4 regions of the Nakamurella panacisegetis genome follow, and region 3 is predicted to be linked to each of the others. Evidence: riboswitches for the same ligand, from Rfam matches in the RefSeq annotation. Region 3 holds a riboswitch; each other region holds the start of a gene.
The links. A riboswitch is a leader RNA that binds a small molecule or an ion and turns the genes downstream of it on or off. The one in region 3 is predicted to bind S-adenosylmethionine.

Region 1 (4,193 bases), 2.1 Mb from region 3:
GGGCGGTGGCCAGGCGCGCCCCCTCGGCGGGCGTGTACAGCCGGTCCGAATCGACCACGGCAGCCGTCAGCCGCGGCGAGAACCGTTGCAGCACGGCCTCGACCCCGCCGCGGCCGCGGCCGATATCATGGGCGTTCATCGCCTCGGTCAGCACCATGTAAGAGTTGGCGTCGAACCGCCGACCGAGCTTGGTGCCGTGATGGTCCAGGTACGACTCGACGGCGAACTGCGGTCCGTCGTCCTGACGGGCACGGCCGAACCGGGTGTTCAGTTCATACCCGGACCGGTAGGTCGTGTGGGCGATCTGACGTGCCACCGACAGCCCCCGCAACGGCGGTCGACCGGCGTAGTAATCGCCGCCGGCGAAGTCCGGATCCATCCGGATGGCGGCCAGTTGCGATGCCGCCCAAGCGATCTGGTCTCCGGACGCGGCCGCCGTCGTGGCCACCGCGATCACCCGCCGGACCTGGGCGGGGTAGGTGACCCCCCACTCCAGGGCCCGCATGCCGCCCATCGAGCCGCCGAGCACGGCCGCGAAGGAGCTGATGCCCAGGTGCTCGGCCAGGGCGGCCTCGGCCTTGACCTGGTCGCGGACGGTGATCGCGGGGAACCGCGATCCGTACGGCTGGCCGTCGGGAGCGGGCGAGGACGGCCCGGTGGTTCCCCGGCACCCGCCGAGCACGTTGGCCGCGACCACGAAATACCGTTCGTCCAAGGGGGACCCGAGACCGATCAGCCCCTCCCACCAGCCGGGGGTCGGGTGATCGGGGCCGGGTGGCCCGACGACGTGCGAGTCGCCGGTCAGCGCGTGCTCGACGAGCACGGCGTTGTCGCCGCGCTCGTTGAGCTGCCCCCAGGATTCGTAACAGATCCGCACCCCGCTCAGGGTGACCCCGGACTCCAGCGACAGGTCACCGATGTCGAGGTACCGACGGGCCCCGGGCAGGCCGGTACCGCCGCCGGAGCCCACAGGCTCGGCGGTGGTACCGGGTCGAGAGGTCAGGGTCATGGTGCGGCCGAGGGAGCAGCCCGGATCAGGACTTCGCCGCGCGGAACCCGGCGTCCAGGTCGGCCAGGATGTCGTCGACGTTCTCGGTACCGACGGCCAGCCGGATCAGTCCGGGCGTGACGCCGGTGGTCAGCTGCTCCTCGGGCGAGAGCTGGCTGTGGGTGGTCGAGGCCGGATGGATCACCAGCGACCGGACGTCGCCGATGTTGGCCAGGTTGGTGAACAGCTCCAGGGCGTCGGTGAACTTCTGTCCGGCGGCGACGCCACCCTTGATCTCGAACGAGACGATCGGGCCACCGCCCAGGGGCGAGTACTTCTGCTGCTGGGCGTGCCACGGACTGGACTCCAGGGCCGGGTAGGACACCGACTGGACCTCGTCGCGTCCTTGCAGGAACTTGGCCACCGCGGTCGCGTTCGCGACGTGCCGCTCGATCCGCAGGCTCAGCGTCTCGATGCCCTGGGCCAGCAGGAAGGCGTTGAACGGCGAGATGGCCGGGCCCATGTCGCGCAGCGACTGGAGGCGCACCTTGAAGATGAACGAGACGTTCGCCTTGAACAGGCCTTCCGGACCGAGATCGCGGCCCCAGACCAGGTTGTTGTAACTCGGGTCCGGGTTGTTGAAGTTGGGGAACTTCTCCGGGTCGGCCGTCCAGTCGAAATTGCCGGAGTCGACGATGGCGCCGCCGATGGCCGTCCCGTGACCGCCCAGGTACTTGGTCGCCGAATGCACCACGATGTCGGCGCCGTGCTCGAACGGTCGGATGAGATACGGGGTCGGCACGGTGTTGTCCACGATCAACGGCACGCCGTTGGCGTGGGCCACCGCCGAGACCACCTCGAAGTCCAGGACGTCGAGTTGCGGGTTGGAGATCGACTCGGCGTAGAACAGCTTCGTGTTCGGCTTCACCGCGGCCTGCCAGGACTCGGCGCTGTCCGGGTTCTCCACGAAGTCGACCGTGATGCCGTACTTCGGCAGGGTGTAGTGCAGCAGGTTGTAGGTGCCGCCGTAGAGCCGCGGGGAGGACACGATGTGGTCGCCGGCCTCGGCGATCGACAGAATGGCCAGGGTCTCGGCAGCCTGGCCGGAGGCGACCAGCAGTGCGCCGACGCCACCCTCCAGCGATGCGATCCGGTCCTCCACGACGGCCGTGGTGGGGTTCATGATGCGGGTGTAGATGTTGCCGAGCTCTTCCAGCGCGAAGAGTTTGCGACCGTGCTCGGACGAGTCGAACGCGAACGACGTCGTCTGGTAGATCGGCAAGGCTCTGGCCTTGGTGGTCGGGTCAGGCGTCTGGCCGGCGTGGATCTGGCGGGTTTCGAAGGACCATTGGGGGCTCATCGGTGGGCTCCAGGCTGGGTGGGTCTGCGACACGGTTCCGGTCGCAGACGGGTGGCGGTGAGCCGCCGATGAGGCAGCGACTCACCCGATTCGACAACGATTTGGGCTCGCCGCTGGCGGGCCCGCGCTTGCTATTCGTCAGGTGCAACGAACAGCCAGGTCATCACCCGGGGCACCCCACCGCGAGTGGAGGGTTGCCGCCCAGCAAGCCGGGGCTGTGTGCTGGAACTCAAGACCTGCCCCGAGCATACCGGGCACCGTTTCCCGCCCGCAGGGAATACGGGTTAATGCGCCGGGGACCGAACTCACGCCGGCGGGGCAGATCCGGTCGGTGCTCGTGTTCGCGGCTCTGGCCATGGCGCCGGAGGGCGTCGCCCCGCGGTCGGCCGCACCGGTCCGGGGGTTGGGTCAGCGCGCCACGTGGTGGGGACTGACGGTGACGGGCGCCTGGTCGGCGGCGGCGGTCTCCGTGTCGGCCAGGCGGGCGGCGTGCGCCTTGGCCACGGCTCTGAGCTCCGATTCCGGATCGCCGCCGGCAGCGCCGGCCGCGTAGGCGATGCGGAAGATCTGCTCGGCCGGCGAGTCTCCGGTCGGCGGATCGATCTCGACCCCGAACCTCGCGGCCCGCGCCCCGAGCTTCGCGGCCAGGGCCACCGCCGGCTGCCCGAGAGCCACCCCGGACACGACGGACGACCGGCCGTGTTCGGCCTTCTTCAGCTCGTCCCACCGCACCTGCTGGTCGGCCGCATCCTGGATCGGCTCCGCCCCGGCAAAGACGTGCGGATGGCGCCGGATCAGCTTGTCGACCAGATCTGCGGCCACATCATCCACGTCGAAGCCACCGAGCGCACGGTCGCGTTCGGCGGCGATGCGGGCGTGGAAGAGGACCTGGAGCAGTACGTCCCCGAGTTCTTCACGGATGGCCACCTCGTCCTCGTCCTCGATGGCCTGGAGCAACTCGTAGGTCTCCTCGACCAGGTACCGCCCGAGGGAGGCGTGGGTCTGCTCGGCGTCCCACGGGCAACCGCCGGGCGACCGCAACCGGTCCATGACCTCGACTGCTTGCCGCAGGGGTGACTCGGGACTGCTCACAGGCCACCGTTGAGCGCAACGACCTGCCGGCTGACCGGATCCCAGGACCCGAAACGCGGATTCACCGAGACCGGCTCATCAGTGCTGGTCGGCACCATCAGGATGGCGAGATCGAAGAAGTCGGAGGCGGACTGGGCAGCCTGCAGGGTCGCCGCCGTGAGGTGGGCGGTGGAGACTTTCCGCTGGCTGATCCGGGCAACCAGGTACGACCCGTTCGTCGGCAGGATGATGAACGATCCGTTGGCCGCGCTGTACAGCCCCGCCGAGCCGGCACTGGGGGTAGTCAGCAGATTGAATTGGCGGTTGGACACTCCCCCTTGGCCGGCCGCGGCGACGTCGGCGGTCAGCCTGGCCGGGTCGGCGCTGTAGACCGCCAGTTTGGCCACTGCCGCATCACGGGTCGCCGTCGGCACGCCGTCGACCACCACGCTGACGTCCGGCACGGTCACACCGGCTGCGGGTATCCCTCGAGCCAGTTTGCCGAGCAACACGTAATCCCTGGACAGCGTCGGCAGGTCCGCGCTCTGCAGATTCAGCGACGGGATGACCTTCTGCGTCGAGAACTGCGCCTGCGCCGCGGACACCTCGCTCGCGGTTGCCGTCACGCCTGCGGCCGCCGCAGCTCGCTCGATCAACAAGTGCCGGACCTGAAAGGTCAGTTGGAGTCGATTCACCTGGGCTCGCTGCGAGTCATCCAGACTGCCCTGACCGAGTTCGTCGATGAACGCAGCGCTCTGCTGCTGGATCGTGGAC
Region 2 (4,193 bases), 2.0 Mb from region 3:
CCGGCGATCCGTCGGTCGATCCCGGCGGTTCGTCGACGGGACCGGCCTGCTCGGTGGCCGGGCGGATGGCCTGCTCCTCGATCGGGACGCAGACCGGCGGCAGCATCGTGCTGCCCTCGAACCAGCAGAACCTCACCGGTCTCAAGCCGACGATGGGCCGCACGTCGATCTACGGCGTCATCCCCCTGTCGTACACGCGCGACCATTCCGGTCCACTGGCCCGCGACGTGCTCGACGCGGCCGTCATGCTGAGCGTGATGGCCGGCCCGGACCGCAACGATCCGCGCACCCTCGGCCTGCCCGCCGTGCCCGATCTGGTGGCGTCGGCGCTGCCGGTCCGTCGCGGCGGCAAGGTGGTGATGCGTCGCAGCACCCGCATCGGTGTGCCGGCCGATTTCCTCACCGGCGTCACCGACCCGGTGAAGAAGCTGCGCACCGATTTCCTGAACACCATGGCCAAGATCCCCGGGGCGAAGCTGGTGGACGTCACCTACCCGAACGACTGGGCCCTGCTCACCGGCACCTTCAATGCGATCCGGCTCAGCGAACGCACGGAGCCGTTCCTGCCCTACCTGCAGAAGGACCTGACGCTGTTCGGAGTGTCGTTGTTGTCCTGGCTGCAGGGCATCTTCCTGTCCGGCGACGAGTGGATCACCGGCCAGCGGGCGAAGAACCACCTGATCCGCGAGGTGCTCGACGGGGTCATGAGCAAGTGCGACGTGCTGCTGCAGACCAGCGTCGTCCCGTTCGACATCCTCGGCCTGCCGGAGATCGGCTTCCCGATCGGCTTCCAGGCGCTCGGCGCGAACCCCACGGTGCCGGTCGGCGGCATCCTGGGCGCCGGACCCTACGAGGAGGACCGGCTGATCGAGGTGGTGGCCGCGTACCAGGCCAGCACCGACTGGCACCTGCGGCGTCCGGCCGATCCGGTGCTCCCGGCCATCACGCCGAAGGTCAGGGCGGCCGTCACCGCCGGAACGCGCCTGACCCCGGAGTACGTGGCCGCCAACGGCGCCTGATCGCGAGGCGGCGGTGCCCGGAAGGGCACCGCCGCCCGGTTCGGTTGCCGCCTCGGTGCATCCGGCTCGGTACGGCTCAGTACGGCCGAGTCAGGCCGATCGGAGCCGGGCGGTCGGGCGACGACGGCGGTTCCTCATCGGCCCGGTAGTTGTCCTCGAACTCCTGCCGTTCCTCGATCTTCTTCTTGATGCGGCCAAGGCCCGGTAGCGCGCCGAGCATCTCGTTCAGTTCCTTCGACACGTCGAGCAGGTCGCGGAGATCCGGGGCCACCGTGCCGAGGGTGTCCAGGATCGGGACGATGTCCTGCCGCATCTTCTCGGCCAGGTCGGGCAGCGTGTCGACCAACTGCACGATCGCGTCCACCTCGACCGGGCTGGTCGTGTCGGCCAGCCGGGCCAACATCGGCTCCAGGCGGGCCAGCACGGGCTGGTAGCCGTCCAGGAGCGGTGTGATCCGGTCGGTCAGCACATCGGCCCGTCCGACCACGGTCTCTACCCGGGACACCACGGTCTCGGTCCGGATGACCACGCCGGCCGCGCGCCGATTGGTCGTCTCGACCTCGTCCATGAGGGCGGCCACCCGAACCATGATCATCTCCACCTCACCGACGATGGTCACCAACCGCGGCACCAGGCCGATCGCGGTCTCGATGGCGCCGTAGCCCCGGCCGGCCAGCTTGAGCAGATCGTTCGGTCCTGGAATTCGCATGCCCGGCAGTTACCCAATCGCCGGTCGATTCACCATCGGTTCAGCCGTTCCTGCCGCCGGGCCGTCCGTTCGACGGCCGCGTGATGTGGTTCACCGCCTCCGGTGTTGGTCGGAGCCGGTCGGGCGTGACTATGCTCGAACGAGCTCAAGAGTGTCAGCGTCAAGATCCGGCTCGCTGACCGGCAACCCTTCTCCGCGATGGGGTGCCCCGGAGATAGAGCCGGCCGGCTTGTCCGGCAATTCGCGGCTCTGCTCCCAGGGCCTTCTTCGCCCGAGAGGACAGCTCCGTGTCGATCCCGCCGCCGGCCCGGCCGACCGTCGACTTCACCGTGCGCCAGGCCTTCGTCATGGACGAATCCGGCGACTTCGGGCCGCCGACCGACCTGCAGGTGACGGGCGGCCGGATCGCCGCGATCGGTCCGGATCTGCCCCGCAATTCGCTCGACGTGGACCTGAGCGGATGCTGGCTGATGCCGGGTGTGGTCGACGCCCACCTGCACGCGGTCACACACAGCTTCGACGGCTGGGAACAGCTCAACACCCCGTACAGCTACCGGATCACCGAGACCCTCGACGCGCTACGGCGCACCCTGGCGGCCGGCGTGACGTTCGTCCGCGACGCGGGCGGTCTGGACGCCGGGGTTCGCGACGCTGTCGCCGCCGGCCTCTCCGAGGCACCGGAACTGCAGGTCAGCGTCGTGCCGCTGAGCCGGACCGGCGGCCACGGCGACGGTTTCCTGGCCGGCGTCGGGCGACCGTACCCGGTTGACGGGATGCTGCCGGACTACCCGGGACGGCCCCCGCACGTCGCCGACGGGGTGGACGAGGTGCGACGCGTGGTGCGCACCATCCTGCGCAGCGGGGCCGACTGGATCAAGATCATGGCCACCGGCGGCGTGATGTCGGCCGGGGCCGGGGAGTTCCCGGCCGAATTCACCGGCGAGGAGCTGACCACGGCGATCGTCGAGGCGGACCGCCGGGGCAAGCCGGCGATGGTGCACGCCCTTGGCGGTCCGGCCATCGGGCAGGCCCTTCGCGCCGGAGCCCGTTCGATCGAGCACGGACTCTGGCTCACCGAGGCCGACGCCGACCTGATGGCCTCCACCGGGGCCACCCTGGTCCCGACACTCGGGATCTACGCCCACCTGGCCGAACTCGCGGCCACCCCGGGCGCGCTCCCCGCGGCCACCGCCGACCGAGCCCGCGCCGCCGGAGTCGCGTTGGGCGATGCGGTCCGGATCGCGCGGGCGGCCGGCGTTCCGATCGCCCTCGGCACCGATTTCGCCCATCGTGACCACCACGGGCACAACCTCACCGAGATAGCGCATCTCGTCGCGGCCGGCCTCACCGTGGCCGAGGCGCTGGTGGCCGCCACCTCGGCCGGAGCCGATCTGTGCGGGGTGGGCCACCTCACCGGGCGGCTGCGGGTCGGGTACCGCTTCGACGCCGTCGTCCTGGACGCCGATCCCAGCGACCCGGAGACCTTCCGCTCGCCGGAGTCGGTCGGCGGCGTCTTCGCGGCCGGTCGTCCGGTGCGCCCCCACCCGCGGTGGCCCATGTCCCGATGTTGATCGCACCCGCCGCATGCGCCCCCTCACGAGCACTCCAGGAAAGTTGAACCCCATGTCCCAGAACATCTCCCGTCGTCAGCTACTGAGATTCGGCGCCGGCAGTGCCGGCCTGATGATCATCACCCCGATCATCGCCGCCTGCTCGACCCCGAGCACACCCATCGCTGCGTCGTCGACGCCGAGCACATCCACCGCCGGCGGGTCGGCCGGGTCGTCAGGTGCCTCGTCCGCACCCGGCTCGGCGACGGCGACGGCGACGGCCGCGACCGGCGGCGGCTCGGGCACCCTGAAGTACGCCCGCACCACCGGCCCGACCAGCCTGGACCCGCACAACACGATCGCCTCCGGCGACGTCTACACGCTCAACCAGATCTTCGAGCCGCTGTACGTCACCGACGTGAAGGGTGAGCTGAAGCCGCATCTGGCCACCGGGCACACCGTCTCGGCCGACGGGAAGACCTACACGTTCACCCTGCGCAAGGGGGTCACCTTCTCCGACGGCTCCCCCCTGACCGCGAAGGATGTCGTCTACTCGCTGCTGCGCTCGCGTGACTTCCCGAAGTCGCCGCTCGGGTTCCTGGACAGCGCGATCAAGACCGTCACGGCCAAGGACGATCTCACGGTCGTGGTCGTCCTGAAACAGCCGTGGGCACCGCTGATCTCCGACATCTCGGCGTTCTCCAACTCCATCGTCCCGGACAAGTTGCAGGGCAAGACGGCAGCCGCCTTCTTCCAGGCCCCGATCGGAACCGGCCCGTTCACGCTGACCTCCTGGACCAAGGGCGGCACCGTGGTGCTGGCGCGCAACACCAGGTACTGGCAGTCCGGGCTGCCGTATCTGGACGGGGTGGAGTTCAGCATCGTCAGCGACGACAACCAGCTGGTGCAGCAGTT
Region 3 (4,193 bases):
ATACCAGACGGTGGCCACCATCAGCAGCGGGATGATGTCCTCCGGGTAGGTACTCCCCATGGTCTCGACCTGCCCGAACAGATCGAGCAGGGACACGTAGAACACGATCGAGGTGCCCTTGATCAGACCGATCAGCTGATTGACATAGGACGGCACGATGGTGCGCAGGGCCTGCGGGAGTTGGACGCGCCGGAAGGTCCGCCCCTTGGACATACCGAGCGCGGTGGCTGCCTCGAGCTGTCCCTGGTCCACCGAGAGCAGCCCCGACCGGACTACCTCGGCCGCGTAGGCCGCTTCGTTCAGACTGAGCCCGATGACCGCGATCGCCATGTAGGAGAACAGCTTCGACTCGTCGACGGAGAAGAACGCCGGCCCGAACGGGACACCGAACGACAACCGCGGATAGAGCGCGCTGAAGTTGTACACGAAGATCAACACGACGATCAGCGGAATGGATCGGAACACCCAGATGTACAGCCAGGACAGGCCGGACAGCAGCGGATTCCTCGACGATCGCCCGACGGCCAGGATGATGCCGCCGATCAGCCCGAGGACGGCACTGTAGGCGGCCACCTGCAGGGTGACCACCAGCCCGTCGAGGATGACCGGCCGGAGGAACCAGTAGCGGAAGCGGGACCACTGGTAGAACGGGTTGGTGATGAGCCCGTGACCGAACTGGGCGAAGATCACCACGACAACGGCGATGGCGATCCACCGGCCCGGATGGCGCAGCGGAATCACTCGCTGCAGAGCCGTTTTCGGTCTCGCAGCTGACGTGGCGAGCGTCGGCGGGGCGCTCGTCACATTCTTTTCGAGCGGAGTGGTGGACAAGAGATATCTCCATCAATGGCGTCGACGGCAGCAATGATCGCTGGGACGTCGATCGAAAGGACTGAACGGTTGCACAAATCGCCCTGGCGCGCTGATGGCGCAGGACTGCGGTTTGTGGGGTGCCGCCGTGGGTACGGACGGCCTGTCGGTCAGGCCTTACAGAGCGCGCTGGAGACCCGCTGGAGATCGACGTGACGACGTGAGACGCCCAACAGTGACCGCAACCGCGCCACGACGTGGGCGATTGCCGCAAGACCGGTACTGGCCTGGGCTTTCATGTTGATCGTCTCGTCCGTTCGTCCGGCCACAGCAGTGGCCCCACGCTTGCGGGGCTCGGGGTCGAGCACCGCCTGGTCGTCATCCGGAGCACCCCACCGTGTTCGGCACTTGATGTGCACCGAGGGTTGCCGCCCAGCGAGCCGGAGCTTGTCGCTGAATCTCATGACCGTGGAACGAAGCTAACACCGGGAAGCACGCCGGTCAACTCGCGAATGGTCGCCCCCGCGCAGCCATTTCCCCTGAAGCGATTAACGGTCGGGAACGCCGGCCGGCGGTCGGGCCCTCGAACTGGGCATTTTTCGCGGTGTTATGTTGTTCGGCAGGTAATGAGTGTCAGCGTGCAGCCCTGGCTTGCTGGCCGGCAACCCTCCTTCGCGGCGGGGTGCTCCAGGTGACGACCTGGTGATCGCCGATCGGCGGTCGCAAGCGCGAGTCGGCCCGCCGGCCGCCTCCTGACAAGCCCGAACCCATCCCATCCCCCTTGTGAAGGTCTACTCATGTCATCACCTCTCCATCTGGCCATCGCCCTCGAGGGAGCCGGATGGCATCCGGCTGCCTGGCGTGAACCGTCGGCCCGTCCGGCTGACCTGTTCGGAGCCGACTACTGGCTCGATCTGGTCGCTCTGGCCGAGCGTGGTCTGGCCGACTTCCTCACCATCGAGGACTCTTTCTCCCTGGATGCCACCGGCCTGTCGACCGACGAGGACGACACCAATCAGGTCCGCGGTCGGCTGGATGCCGTGTTGATCGCGGACCGGGTGGCCCCGACGACACGACACATCGGCCTGGTGCCGACGGTGCTGGCCACACACACCGAGCCGTTCCACATCTCCAAGGCCATCGCCACCCTCGACCACGTCAGTACCGGCCGAGGGGGCGTGCGGGTGCAGGTATCGGCCCGAGCGGCCGAGGCCGCGCACGTCGGCCGCCGGCAGCTCCCCCTGATCACCCAGGAGAACTATTTCGAACCGGCGGCCCAGCAGGCTCTCTCGGTTCTGCTCGACGAGGCGACGGACTTCGTCGAGGTGATCCGCCGGCTGTGGGACAGCTGGGAGGACAACGCCGAGATCCGTGACGTCACCACCGGACGGTTCATCGACCGCGACAAGATCCACTACATCGATTTCCAGGGTCAGTTCTTCTCGGTCAAGGGACCGTCGATCGTGCCGCGCCCGCCTCAGGGCCAACCGCTGGTGACCGCGTTGGCCCACTCACCGATCGTCTACCGGTTCGCCGCCCGCAGCGCCGATGTCGTCTTCGTCACCCCGGCCGACACCCAGAGCGCGCGCCGGATCCTGGACGAGGTCCGGACGGAGCTCAGGGGCGTCGGCCGCCCGGAGGGCGAACTAGCCGTCTACGCCGATGTCGTGGTCTTCCTGGATTCGCCGACCGAGACCGGCGAGGCGAGAAGAGCTCGATTGGACGCCCTCTCGGGTGCGCCCTACGTTTCCGACGCGTACATCTTCGCCGGTTCGGCCGGTGATTTAGCGGATCTGCTCCTGGCCTGGCAGTCGATCGGCTACACCGGCTTCCGGCTGCGTCCCGGAACTCTCCCGGACGACCTGACCGCCATCACCGAGGACCTGGTTCCCGAACTCCAGTCTCGTGGCGCCTTCCGCACCGAGTACGAATCCGACACCCTCCGCGGGCTGCTGGGTCTGGGCCGCCCGACAAACCGCTACGCCGTTCCGGCTCCGATCACAGGAAGGGTCTGAATCCACGATGACCAAGCCCCGCAAGCAGATCCATCTCGCCGCACACTTCCCGGGCGTGAACAACACCACGGTGTGGAGTGACCCACGATCGGGTAGCCACATCGAATTCGAGTCGTTCCGCCGGTTCGCACAGATCGCCGAGCGGGCAAGATTCGACTTCATCTTTCTGGCCGAGGGCCTGCGACTGCGCGAGCAGAACGGGAAGATCTATGACCTCGACGTCGTCGGTCGCCCGGACACGTTCGGCATCCTCACCGCCCTGGCTGCCGTCACCGACCACATCGGCCTCACCGGCACCATCAACTCCACCTTCAACGAGCCGTACGACGTGGCGCGGCAGTTCGCCAGCCTGGACCACCTGTCCAACGGCCGGGCGGCCTGGAACGTGGTCACCTCCTGGGACGCCTTCACCGGCGAGAACTTCCGCCGTGGCGGGTTTCTGGCCCAGGAGCAGCGGTACGAGCGGGCCCAGCGGTTCCTGAACGCCACCGTCGAGCTGTTCGACTCTTGGGTGGGTGATGAGATCCTTGCCGACAAGGTCTCGGGTCAATTCCTCACCCACGGCCACCCGGGCGGATTCTCCGTGCGCGACAACCACTTCGATATCCACGGCAATTTCAACGTGCCGCGCAGTCCGCAGGGCCGGCCAGTCATCTTCCAGGCCGGCGATTCCGACGCCGGCCGGGAGTTCGCCGCCGAGTCCGCGGACGCCATCTTCACTCGGCACGGCACCCTGGGGGCCGGGCAGGCGTTCTACGCGGACATCAAGGGTCGGCTGGCCAAGTTCAATCGGCGTCACGAGGAGCTGCTGGTGCTACCCGCGGCGACCTTCATCCTGGGCGACACCGATGCCGAGGCCCAGGAGTACGCCGCGCAGGTTCGTCGACAGCAGGTCAGCGGACAGACGGCCATCAAGTTCGCCGAGCAGCTCTGGAACCGCGACCTGAGCGCCTACGACCCCGACGGCCCGCTGCCCGAGGTCGACCCCTTGGTCGGCGAGAACACCATCGCCAAGGGGCGAGCCAGCGTCCGCATGAACGCCGACCCAATCGCAGTGGCCCACGAGTGGCGCGAACTCGCAGTGGCCAAGGCCCTTTCGCTCCGGGACGTCGTGGTCGAGAAGACCGCCCGGCAGAACTTCATCGGAACCCCGGCGACCGTGGCCGCCGCCATCGACCAGTACGTCCAGGCGGACGCCAGCGACGGGTTCATTCTGGTCCCGCACATCACCCCGGACGGGCTGAGCGAATTCGCCGACAAAGTCGTCCCGATCCTGCAGGAACGCGGGGTGTTCCGCACTGACTACGCCGGGTCTACCCTTCGTGAGCACCTCGGTCTGGCCGCTCGGACGCCCCGGGCGCGGGTCTC
Region 4 (4,193 bases), 2.4 Mb from region 3:
CGCGCCCGGCACGTCACCGGCCACGGCCAGGTCGGCCACGGCAAATCCACTGACCTCGGCCCGGCCCCGGTGGTACCGGCGGACCGCCGACTCGTCGACCATGCCTCCGGTGTCGGCCACCAACTGGCTCGCGGCCGCGGCCAGTTCTCTCAGGTCCGACCCGATCGCGTCGACGATCGCCGCCACTGCGTCCGGTGTGGTGGTCCCGCCGGCGGACCGGATCTCGTGCCGGACGAATTCGATGCGTTCGGCCGGCTTGGTCAACTTGTTGCACGTCATGACCGCCGCGCCGGCCTTGCGCAACCCGTCGGCGAGCGCCTTGTTCCGCGCTCCGCCGGCGTGCTGGACGACCAGTACGACGCCTTCCACCGGATCGGTGGCGTAGTGGCCCAGCGCGGCCGCGATCTCCTTCGATGACTCGTGGGCCTGGCGGATCACCACCACCCGTGGTTCAGCGAACAGGCTGGGTGCGACCAGGTCGGAGAATTCCATCGGCGTCAGCGCCGTGGCCAGCGCCTCCCGCCGTTCCACGTCCGGATCGGCCCGACGGGCCGCCGTCACCGCTGACATGATCGCCCGGTCGACCAGGAGCGGCTCGTCGCCGAGCACCAACATCAACGGATCGACAACGGTCGCAGTGGGCACAGGTCCATCTTGACAGGGAGTACCGACGGCGACGCGGCCCGAAGGGTCGCCGGCAGCAGTCGGTGATGGTCCAGCCGGACAAGAGTCGCTCGAGAGCCAACCCACAACGACACCCGGACACAAGCACCGACGGCGACGCGGCCCGAAGGGTCGCCGGCAGCAGTCGGTCGGCCCGATAAAGTGGTCGAGCCTGCTGCTGTCCGTGGCCCCCGCTCCCCTCGTCTCCGGTAAGGAACCTCCGTGCGCCCGATTCGTCACGCCGTCGCCGCTGTCCTGTCGCTCCTGTTGGTGACGTCGTGCGCGTCCAACTCCGGCAGCACGTCCAACCGCGCCGTCGCCGCGTCGACGTCCGCGGCGAGCAGCTCGTCCCCGGCCGGAGCGGGGGCGACCTGTTCCTACCCGTCCGACGGCAGTACCCCGGCCAAGGCAGTCACTCCCCCGGCCGCCTCCGAGCCCAACAGCGGCACGGTCGACGCGACCATCAGCCTGACCCAGGGCGAGGTCAAGATCGCGATGAACCGCGCCACGACCCCTTGCACCATCGGCAGTTTCGTTCATCTGGCCACCACCGGCTACTTCGACGACACGAAATGCCACCGGCTCACCACGAGCACGTCCCTGCAGGTCCTGCAGTGCGGGGATCCGACCGGGACCGGAAGCGGCACGCCCGGCTACAGCTTCGCCGACGAGACCAACTCCTCGATGACCTACCCGGCCGGGACGGTGGCCATGGCCAATGCGGGCCCGGACACCAACGGCTCGCAGTTCTTCCTGGTCTATGCGAAGTCGCAGCTGCCGCCGGACTACACGGTGTTCGGCAAGATCACCTCCGGCCTGGACGTGCTGACCAAGATCGCGGCCGCCGGCGTGACCGGCGGAGGCACCGACGGCGCGCCGTCGTCCGCGGTCACCATCACCAAGATCACGGTGCATTCGTGATCGGCGCCCGTCGACTCATGCGGTAGCCTGATCGGACAACTGAATCACCACTCATCCAGAGGGGCAGAGGGATACGGCCCGATGAAGCCCCGGCAACCACTGATGATGATCTCTTTCTCGTTGTAGAGGCCTATGCCTCCGACCGCGAGGCCGATCATCAGCAGGTGCCCCGTCCGTCCCGCTCCGGCGGGAAAGATGAGACGAAAGGCCTCGTCATGACCACTGTCATACCTACGTCCCCCTCCACCGGCACCACCGTCGATCTCGGTCCCGCGGTTGCCCTGTCCTGCCGCGAATGCGGAAACCGCGTCGCCCTCGGGCCGTTCTACGCGTGTACCGAGTGTTTCGGTCCACTCGAGGTCGCCTACGAGTTCACCACCTCGGGCGAAGCGCTCCGCGAACAGATCGAAGCCGGCCCGCAGAACATCTGGCGTTACGCGCCGCTGCTGCCGGTCCCGGCGAACATCGCCGACACCCCGAACATCAACCCGGGCAGCACCAAGCTCGTCCGCGCCGACAACCTGGCCCGCGAGCTGGGCATGAAAACCCTGTGGGTGAAGGACGATTCGGGCAACCCGACGCACTCCTTCAAGGACCGCGTTGTGGCCGTCGCGCTGGCCGCGGCCCGCGAGCTCGGCTTCACCGTGCTGGCCTGCCCGTCCACCGGCAACCTGGCCAATGCCGTGGCCGCGGCCGCCGCGCGGGCCGGAATCCGCAGCGTGGTCTTCGTGCCGTCCAACCTGGAGCAGCAGAAGATCCTCACCACTGCCGCCTACGGCGGAACGCTGATCGCTGTCGAGGGCAACTACGACGACATCAACCGGTTGGCCGGCGAGATCGCCGGTGAGCAGGAGGATTGGGCGTTCGTCAACGTCAACGTCCGCCCGTACTACGCCGAGGGGTCCAAGACCCTGGGCTACGAGGTGGCCGAGCAGCTCGGCTGGCGCCTGCCCCAGCAGGTCGTCGTCCCCATCGCGTCGGGCGCCCAGCTGGTCAAGATCGACAAGGGGTTCCAGGAACTGGTCTCGCTCGGCCTGGTCGACGAGGCCCCGTACAAGGTGTTCGGCGCGCAGGCCACCGGTTGCAACCCGGTGTCGACCGCGTTCAAACAGGGTCACGACTTCATCCAGCCGGTGCGCCCGGACACCATCGCCAAGTCCCTGGCCATCGGCAATCCGGCCGACGGACCGTACGTCCTCGACGTGGTCAACCGCACCGGCGGCGCCATCGAGGACGTCACCGACGAAGAGGTCATCGAGGGCATCAAGCTGCTCGCCCGGACCGAGGGCATCTTCGCCGAGACGGCGGGCGGTGTCACGGTGGCCACGCTGAAGAAGCTGCTGGCCTCCGGCCAGTTGGACCCGAACGAGGAGACAGTGATCTTCAACACCGGGGACGGGCTGAAGACGCTGGACGCCATCGCCCACGTCGTCGGACCGAGCGCCACCATCGCGCCGACCCTGTCGGCGTTCGAGGCCACCGGCCTCGCGTAGACCTCCTCCGGAGCCTCCGCACCGACACGAGAAGCGGCCCGTCTCCATCGGAGACGGGCCGCTTCTGGTGTGGGAGGGTCGCGAAAACGGCCCGGATCAGTGCGGCGCGGGCTGGTCCGGGATCTCGATCCCGAACAGCGTGTGCAAGGCCTGCAGGTAGCCGGCCCCGTCGCCGGTGCGGGCCAGCTCCTTGGCCCGGAGGGTCGGGGTGTGCAGCAGCGACTGCGTGACCCGGTGCATCGCCAGTTCGACCTCGGCCGCGACGTCACTGTCGTACTTGGCCCGGAGCCGGACCATCTCCTTCTCCACGGCCAGCGAGACGTGCTGCCGCAGAGCGATGACGGCCGGGTCGAGGGTGCGGATGGCCTGGTCGTCCTCGAACCGGGCCACCGCGGCGATCACCACGTCCTGGGCGTCCGCGATCGCCTCGCGATGTTCGGGGGCGGCACCGTCGGCCACGCTGTGCAGGTCGACGACCCGCACGCCGGGCAGGGCCCGTACCCCTTCCGACACGTCCGGCCGCAGGGCCAGGTCGACCACCGGCAGCGGGGTGTCGCGGAGGGCGAGGGCTGCGGTCACGGTCTCCACGTCGAGCACATTGCCGGTGGTGCCGCTGCAGGCGACCACCAGGTCGGCCTTGGCGACGGCGTCGGCGAACTGCCCGGCGTGGACGACCTCGGCGTGGTGCGTGGCGGCGAAGGTGTCGGCGCGCCCGCTCGGTGAGAACACCTGCAGGCGGGTGCAGCCGCGGGCGCGGAGAGCGGTGGCCACCACCCGGGCGTAGGCACCGGTGCCGATGATCAAACAGGTGGCGGTGGCCAGCGATGTGGATTCGTCGGAACCGGGTTCGGCCAGTCCGGCGGTGGCGATGTCGATCGCGACCGACGCGACCGACCGCCCGGCCGACCCGAGCCCGGTGCGGGATGCGACCTGCTTGGCCGTGCGCGCGGCGGACTGGAACAGCGAGTGCAGCACCGGGGTGGTGGTCCGGGCCGCGTGGGCGGCCGTCAGGGCGCGGGACACCTGGCCGGAGATCTCGGCCTCGCCGACCACCATGGAATCGAGTCCGGAGGCCACGGTGAACAGGTGTGCAGCCACCGGCGCACCCACCCTGAC

Region 1: another riboswitch for S-adenosylmethionine. It lies ahead of BLS97_RS02550 (bifunctional o-acetylhomoserine/o-acetylserine sulfhydrylase); the one in region 3 lies ahead of BLS97_RS11765 (LLM class flavin-dependent oxidoreductase).
Region 2: another riboswitch for S-adenosylmethionine. It lies ahead of BLS97_RS21080 (metal-dependent hydrolase family protein); the one in region 3 lies ahead of BLS97_RS11765 (LLM class flavin-dependent oxidoreductase).
Region 4: another riboswitch for S-adenosylmethionine. It lies ahead of thrC (threonine synthase); the one in region 3 lies ahead of BLS97_RS11765 (LLM class flavin-dependent oxidoreductase).

The regions. Positions count from the first base shown of each region.
Region 1 covers NZ_LT629710.1:564,869-569,061, forward strand. The annotation lists gene metX (homoserine O-acetyltransferase MetX) at 1-1,009, opposite strand, end outside; gene BLS97_RS02550 (bifunctional o-acetylhomoserine/o-acetylserine sulfhydrylase) at 1,035-2,348, opposite strand; SAM riboswitch class IV at 2,468-2,585, opposite strand; partial or broken gene BLS97_RS02555 (MazG family protein) at 2,757-3,440, opposite strand; gene BLS97_RS02560 (hypothetical protein) at 3,437-4,193, opposite strand, start outside.
Region 2 covers NZ_LT629710.1:4,672,695-4,676,887, forward strand. The annotation lists gene BLS97_RS21070 (amidase) at 1-1,019, shown strand, start outside; gene BLS97_RS21075 (hypothetical protein) at 1,096-1,728, opposite strand; SAM riboswitch class IV at 1,872-1,978, shown strand; gene BLS97_RS21080 (metal-dependent hydrolase family protein) at 2,016-3,299, shown strand; gene BLS97_RS21085 (ABC transporter substrate-binding protein) at 3,352-4,193, shown strand, end outside.
Region 3 covers NZ_LT629710.1:2,663,264-2,667,456, reverse strand. The annotation lists gene BLS97_RS23505 (amino acid ABC transporter permease) at 1-831, opposite strand, end outside; gene BLS97_RS24500 (putative leader peptide) at 981-1,109, opposite strand; SAM riboswitch class IV at 1,147-1,278, opposite strand; SAM riboswitch class IV at 1,433-1,545, shown strand; gene BLS97_RS11765 (LLM class flavin-dependent oxidoreductase) at 1,608-2,825, shown strand; gene BLS97_RS11760 (NtaA/DmoA family FMN-dependent monooxygenase) at 2,833-4,193, shown strand, end outside.
Region 4 covers NZ_LT629710.1:215,107-219,299, forward strand. The annotation lists gene holA (DNA polymerase III subunit delta) at 1-615, opposite strand, end outside; gene BLS97_RS24100 (peptidylprolyl isomerase) at 886-1,584, shown strand; SAM riboswitch class I at 1,633-1,786, shown strand; gene thrC (threonine synthase) at 1,800-3,077, shown strand; gene BLS97_RS01005 (glutamyl-tRNA reductase) at 3,174-4,193, opposite strand, start outside.